Desulfopila inferna: one gene and its partner. The protein of the gene in region 1 interacts with the protein of each later gene in a pairwise test. Links are inferred from orthologs where the notes say so. Each region holds a gene or a part of one and is shown on either strand. Other genes may lie near its edges. The genes, in order: ndk and JWG88_RS06750.

Region 1 (3,207 bases):
ATGAGGTATATCTCTACTTTGGCTGGGCGCCCGCTCGGCTTGACGATGTAGCTAACTTCATACCGGCACGCCTCAGTGGGCTGGCCGTTGTCCTGACCTCATTTCTGATGGGGTATGACGGAAAAAACAGCTGCAGAATTTTTTTTCGCGATCGGCACAATCATTCCAGCCCGAATGCCGGTCATACCGAAGCCGCACTTGCCGGCGCCCTCGGTTTTCAATTCGGCGGTCCCTTAAGCTATTTTGGTGAGATAGTGATAAAACCATTCATCGGCGACGACACAGAAAGAATTTTGCCGCATCACATTATCGAGGCGAACAGGATTATTCTGACTGCGTCATTTGTATGTATTTTTTTTCTTCTGCTCGGTAGAAATATTTGCATTTGGGCAACGATGGTTTTATGATGCGCGGCATATTTGGGCTTTAAAAATGAAAGATTATCTCTCACGTTGCCTTTTTGGATCTTCTGTAAACTCAGCATCTTGCAAGAAAACATTTGTTTAAAGGTCTTAATATCCCTCAACGGGGTACTGTAAAGAGTCCAGTTCAGCTGGGTGATATTTTAAACTAATCCATAAGCTTTGAACTATTTGTCCATAAGGATATAATTATATAGGTGCTTTAATCTGCCTGAAAGATTTTCCACAATGAATTACCACTCATCCTGTTTTCCTTATTTTTCTTAACATGATTATATTATTTCGCATATTTATAGTCATCTGTATTTGTATGTACTGTCCCTCGGTATTTGCTGAGGATAATGAGGATTTTTCTGAAAAAACTCAAAATGATTTACAGGAAGAAGGTCTTGATGTGACAAAAATTGATAAAGAACTGGTCGAACAACTGTCCACGGAAGAGCAGGAGTGGTATAACAAGTTTCAAAACGGTCTTATGTTCTTTTCCGGCTGGAAAGAAATTTCTGAAGAGATTCTTACCTGCCTTCCCATGGAAGAAAGGCCGGAGGCGCAACGTCTACTAGAGACACTGGGCATACGTATCGGAACGGAATGGTCGAAGGACAATACTGAAAGAAAAATAGATACCGACCAACTCCAGACTTGGGGCGACAAATTACGTGAGGCACGTAAAAGTGGGGCGCAGCAGCTCGCGGATACGGTAAACAAAATCACCATCGAAGTAAATGATATTCTCGACCCGGGTTTCAATGAAAATATCGCCTCGGACTCTCCATAAGAACTCCTTAACCTGATGCTCCATTTTTCCTGTTATTAAGCTTGACTTCCAGGAGGTCGGATGCTAGAGGTTTTCCGGTCATACACAATTTTTTTTGATTTAACTTCGGAGGGAAGAATTATGGAACGAACATTTGCAATTATAAAGCCCGATGCTTTCCGTGCCGGCAACGCCGGAAAAATATTGGCACGCATCTATGAGGAAGGTTTTACTGTAAGGGGATTAAAAAAACTCTATCTAAGTAAGGTTGAGGCTGAGGGATTTTACTATGTGCACAAGGATAGACCGTTTTTTGCCGAACTTACCGATTTCATGAGCAGCGGACCATGTGTGGTCATGGTTCTTGAAGCGGATGGCGCCATAGGGAAATGGCGGAAACTGATGGGGGCAACTAACCCGGACGACGCAGAGGAAGGGACTCTGCGGCGACAATTTGGAACTTTTGTCGGAGAAAATGCAACACACGGTTCCGATGCACCGGAAACCGCGGCATTTGAAATAGGGTATTTCTTTTCCGGCCTGGAACTGCTCTAGTTGTTAAATAAAAATCTGATTACCTCTGAACTCAGCATCCCGGCTCAGAACGGGATTGCTCTTTCAGCGGGAAGCCATAAACTCGTACACGAGGGCTTCTCTGCAGCCGTCCGGGCTGCAGAGACCCGTGAACAGAGCAGTCCCGATTCTGAGCAGAGGATTCAGGGTAATCAGGAATAAAAAATGGTAATTGAGGGGCTCGTAAAAGCTTTCACTTGAAAAATCAGTTGCCATTTTTTTTATTCAACACTTCGCACTCCAATTCCCCCTGATGGAGGTGCACATTGATGACGGCTCCTCTTTCTACCTGATCAGACCTGGTTATTATCACTTTGCCCCCTGCCGGAACTCCTTCTTTGCTCACTATTGAATAACCGCGAGATAAAATAGAAAGCGGGCTCACCGAATCCAGCAGGGCAGCCTGCCTGATGAAACTTTCCTCTTTACGTTCAATAGTTCGATGTATTCTGGCGGAGAGCTGATGGCGAAGATGGAGAAGCTTCTGTTCCTGATGGGTTATTTTTTGAAGCGGCGCCTGGTTGCGCAGTCTGTCGACGGTATTTTCAAGCTTGGCAGTCAGATGTGATATCTTGCGTTGAATACAGTTGGATAGAGAAATAGTCTGATAATCGAGCTTAAGATGGTAATTTGCCAGAAATAAATCCAGATCACCGATTATTCTGCGCAGATTGCTAATTTTTTCTTCATTTTCTCCAAGGCGACGCTGCATCTTTTCCATCAGAAATTGTTTATAATTACTGAAAACCTTCGCAAGGGCACCGCTGTCCGCTATAATTGCTTCCGCCGCCGCGGTTGGTGTATGAGTGTGCAGGTCTGCACATAAATCGGCAATGGTGATGTCGGTGTCATGACCAATTCCGCTGACAACGGGAAGGGTGGCCTCATGGATTGCCCGAGCAGTCCGCTCTTCATTAAAAGACCAGAGATCCTCCAGTGAGCCTCCGCCTCGTATTAGAACAAGGACATCTGCATCGGTTGAACAACAGGCCATTTCAATGGCGGCGGCTATTTCAGCGGAGGCATTTTTGCCCTGTACGGTTACGGGAATAATGGAAATTTTTCCCCAAAATTTTCTCATTGAGGCTATTTTTAAAAAATCCCGAACTGCGGCCCCGGTGGGAGAAGTGACCAGGGCTATGTGGTCAGGGAATGCAGGGATCGCTATTTTATTGTCACTATGAAAAAGACCTTCTGCTGAAAGCCTTCTCTTGAGCTTCTCAAATTGTATCTGCAGATCTCCGGTGCCGGTAAAATCCATGGTATCAACAATGATTTGATATTCCCCGCGCGGTTCGTACACCGAGAGTTTACCATGACAGATAATGGATTGACCTTCCTTGATTTTCCCGGGCAGATATCTCTGCTGTCCCTTGAAGAGAACCGCCTTTATCTGGGCATCGCGGTCTTTCAGAGTAAAATACATATGTCCGGAATAGGGGATACGCAGATTTG
Region 2 (3,154 bases), on another replicon or contig:
GAAGTACATGATGATAACTGCAGAGCTGTTCAGGAAATGATGGGGCACGCAGGGCTTTTCGCGACCCTCGGGGGAATTATGCATCTGTGTGAAGATATCCTCTTAAACTATCTCGGCAGAAGTAATCATCCATCTTATGAGAGAGATGATCTGCTCTATATCCTCAACAGGAAGAACAATAACCACCGGGTAGCTGGATTCGATGTGGTAACCGGAGAGTCTCCTTCAAGTGGAAAATATTTTTCCACCCAGACAATAGGCCACCTGGGGTTTACCGGTACCTCTTTCTGGATTGACCTGAAAAAGAAAATATTGATAGTTCTGCTGACAAACAGGGTTATTTGTGGCGCTGATAAGAGGAAAATACAAGAAATGAGACCTCGCATTCACGATGCTGTTATGGAAAATCTAATAAAGGATAATTTTTGATGGATCCATAAAAAGCACGATATACGTCGTTGTATATCTGAAATGGCGATTCGCCCTACTGCAAGTATTTTCCTACGTTTCAGATTTTCCGCACACAACGGATTCATCCCGAAGTCGGAGTTAAGGCGCGAAAGGGTGCTTGTCAAAGAGTCCGTCGCGGCAACTCCAATGACTTTTACCGAACTATCATTTCTGAACGAAAAAGCTGGTATATTCAGGTTCTTGTTTTTCACCCAGAAAGGTATGGTCCATTCTTGAGCACCAATTGGCAATGTCATTGCCAGAGCCTGCATCCGTACAGTCTATCTGCAATATTTCTTCAGCATGCATGAGTGCCAACTCTTTTTTAAGTCTGAGCAGAGGCAGAGGACTGTGAAGATCCTTTGCATTTATGGACCTGTTTGGAGTAACTTCGTAACCTATTATCATATGATCTCGATGTCATTGTTTTGTAAGATGCACTCAAACCAAAAGCAGGCTTTTTTATAATCCGGCTTGTCAGGGTACAAAAAAGCTACTTAAAGTCTACGACCATGTCAAGTAAATGAATAAAGATGGGCTTGTAAAAAGCTCGATTCTACACCCAGGAGATAGAGCTTTCTCGAATTCGGAGTTTATGCCCGTACAGGGTGCTTGTAGCAGAGTCCGTCTTTGGTAACTTAGAACGAGATCATTAATAAAAGAAAGGGATTAATATGAATTATGCAAAAGAAATTAGAAAAGAGAAACTTGCACAGAGAGACAGCCTCACGATTGAAGAAATTTCAGAAAAAAGCCGAATAATAGAAAAAAAGATACTGAGCCTCGATGAAATACAAAGCGCACTGAATATATTCATCTATGTGAGCTTTCGCAGCGAGGTGAGTACCCTTTGGTTGATAGAAGAGTTATTAAAGAATTCCAAAAAAATCTCGGTTCCGATAACGCATGTTGCGGAAAGAAGAATGGAGGCTATACACATTGAGGATCTGTCCCGAGATCTGGTGCCGGGATATTGTAATATTCCGGAGCCCAATGAAGAACGCGTACGCAATAACGTGACAGATCCTTTTAATATAGATGTAGTTATAATACCGGGTTCGGTTTTCGACGAGAGAGGGGCGAGATTTGGCTATGGAGGCGGTTATTACGATCGTTTTCTGGAAAAAATACCTTTTGCCGTGCGGATAGGACTTGCTTTTGAGATGCAGATGGTTGAGGAAGCCCCGATCCAGCCGCACGATGAATTGCTGGACTACATCGTCACCGAGCAAAGAACGATAAAGGCAAAAAGATTGTAAAAATGGTGTTTACTCTGGCGGCTAAGGTAAAGTTTGAAAAAAAAAGAAGGAAACAGTAGAGTGAGAGCGGCTTTAACTTCACCCTTCTCCCAGGCCTTCTTTTGTCGGGTTTCAGAGAAAAAGCAGGAGTAGGTGATATTCGATCATCATTTAATAAAGGTCAGTAAAGTTTTGAAATATTATATAATTATTTATGCCACCCGGCTTCGGCTGAATGGTGAGGTATTGTTCCTTTAAGGGGTCATTTTGCAGAACAAAAAAGCCAAGATACTCATTGCCGATGATGATCCGATGGTCCGCAATACCGTGTCCAAAATATTGGAGATGTTTGGGCATAGGGTAGAAACAGTGGTGGACGGCAGTGGAGTAATGGAGGTCATAAATGATAGTTTTGATGTTATTATACTGGATATCAATATGCCGGGCATGGATGGTTTTGCCACCATTAGCCAGCTCAACAAGATGGAGTATGATATTCCGGTCCTCTTTTTAACTGGTGCTGGTTCTATGGATTATGCCGTCAAGGCGATAAACCTGGGCGCCTATGATTTTCTGACCAAGCCCATAGAAGATCTAGATATATTCAATGTCAAGATAAGGCGTGCCATAGAGAAGAGAATGTATGTCATCAAGGACAGGCTCTACAGAGAGGCCTTGGAAGATGATGTGCGTAAAAAAGCCGAGATGCTTGAGGAACAGAATAAACTTCTTCTCACCTACAGCGAGAATCTGGAAAAAGCAACCGTCCAGTTGATGAGCAGCATGCAAAACGCCATGGAGGAGAAGGATTACTACACAGCCGGTCATACCATGAGGGTGACCGAATACGCTGCTGTGCTCGGCAGGGCCATGGATTTAAAAGAAGAGGATCAACTTGTTTTGCGCAGGGCGTCCCAGTTTCACGATATAGGCAAACTGGTCATAGATCTATCCTGTATTCAGAAACCCGGCAAGTTAACCGAGGAAGAATGGATACTTATCAGAAAACATCCCAGTGTCGGAGCCAATATAGTCAAGCCCTTAAAATTCATGGGGAGAGAACGTTTCATCATTCGGCATCACCATGAACGAATAGATGGCAAAGGGTATCCTGACGGAATGCACGGAAATCAACTGGACCAGCTTACCAAAATACTGACGGTTGTCGACAGCTATGATGCCATGACTTCCAAGAGAAATTATCGAAAAAATATGGATATGGAAGAGGCGCTGACGGAGCTGCATTCCTGTTCGGGAACCCAGTTTGACCGGGATACAGTTGAAGTCTTTTCGAAAACTATTGTTCATTACAATTTGAAGAGCTCAGTTTTCACCGAGGATTTTTTTGGAAAATACACCTTACCTAAGAATTAACCTGTCCTGCGGGAAAAATTATGAAAATTACCAGAAGTGAAGTGGAACATGTTGCCCATCTGGCCAGACTCAATTTAAGCGAGGATGAACTC

The links.
Region 2: the proteins of ndk (region 1) and JWG88_RS06750 interact in binary tests that used the Escherichia coli proteins (3 or more experiments, as listed by UniProt). The link is inferred for Desulfopila inferna from one-to-one orthologs.

What each region holds. Positions count from the first base shown.
Region 1 is NZ_JAFFQE010000001.1:303,591-306,797, reverse strand. What follows is about bases 153-3,027. They hold ndk (nucleoside-diphosphate kinase), read left to right. Parts: upstream 153-1,320; coding sequence 1,321-1,734; downstream 1,735-3,027. Other genes in these bases: xseA (exodeoxyribonuclease VII large subunit), read right to left, coding at 1,958-3,027; JWG88_RS01230 (hypothetical protein), read left to right, coding at 817-1,200; cbiB (adenosylcobinamide-phosphate synthase CbiB), read left to right, coding at 153-407. Also shown: more of cbiB, read left to right, coding at 1-152; more of xseA, read right to left, coding at 3,028-3,207. UniProt on the Escherichia coli protein: Major role in the synthesis of nucleoside triphosphates other than ATP. The ATP gamma phosphate is transferred to the NDP beta phosphate via a ping-pong mechanism, using a phosphorylated active-site intermediate.
Region 2 is NZ_JAFFQE010000002.1:623,221-626,374, reverse strand. What follows is about bases 95-2,916. They hold JWG88_RS06750 (5-formyltetrahydrofolate cyclo-ligase), read left to right. Parts: upstream 95-1,124; coding sequence 1,125-1,709; downstream 1,710-2,916. Other genes in these bases: JWG88_RS06745 (HD domain-containing phosphohydrolase), read left to right, coding at 1,956-2,916; JWG88_RS06755 (sulfurtransferase TusA family protein), read right to left, coding at 616-858; JWG88_RS06760 (serine hydrolase), read left to right, coding at 95-429. Also shown: more of JWG88_RS06760, read left to right, coding at 1-94; more of JWG88_RS06745, read left to right, coding at 2,917-3,062; Asp-tRNA(Asn)/Glu-tRNA(Gln) amidotransferase subunit GatC, read left to right, coding at 3,083-3,154. UniProt on the Escherichia coli protein: Involved in the removal of 5-formyltetrahydrofolate.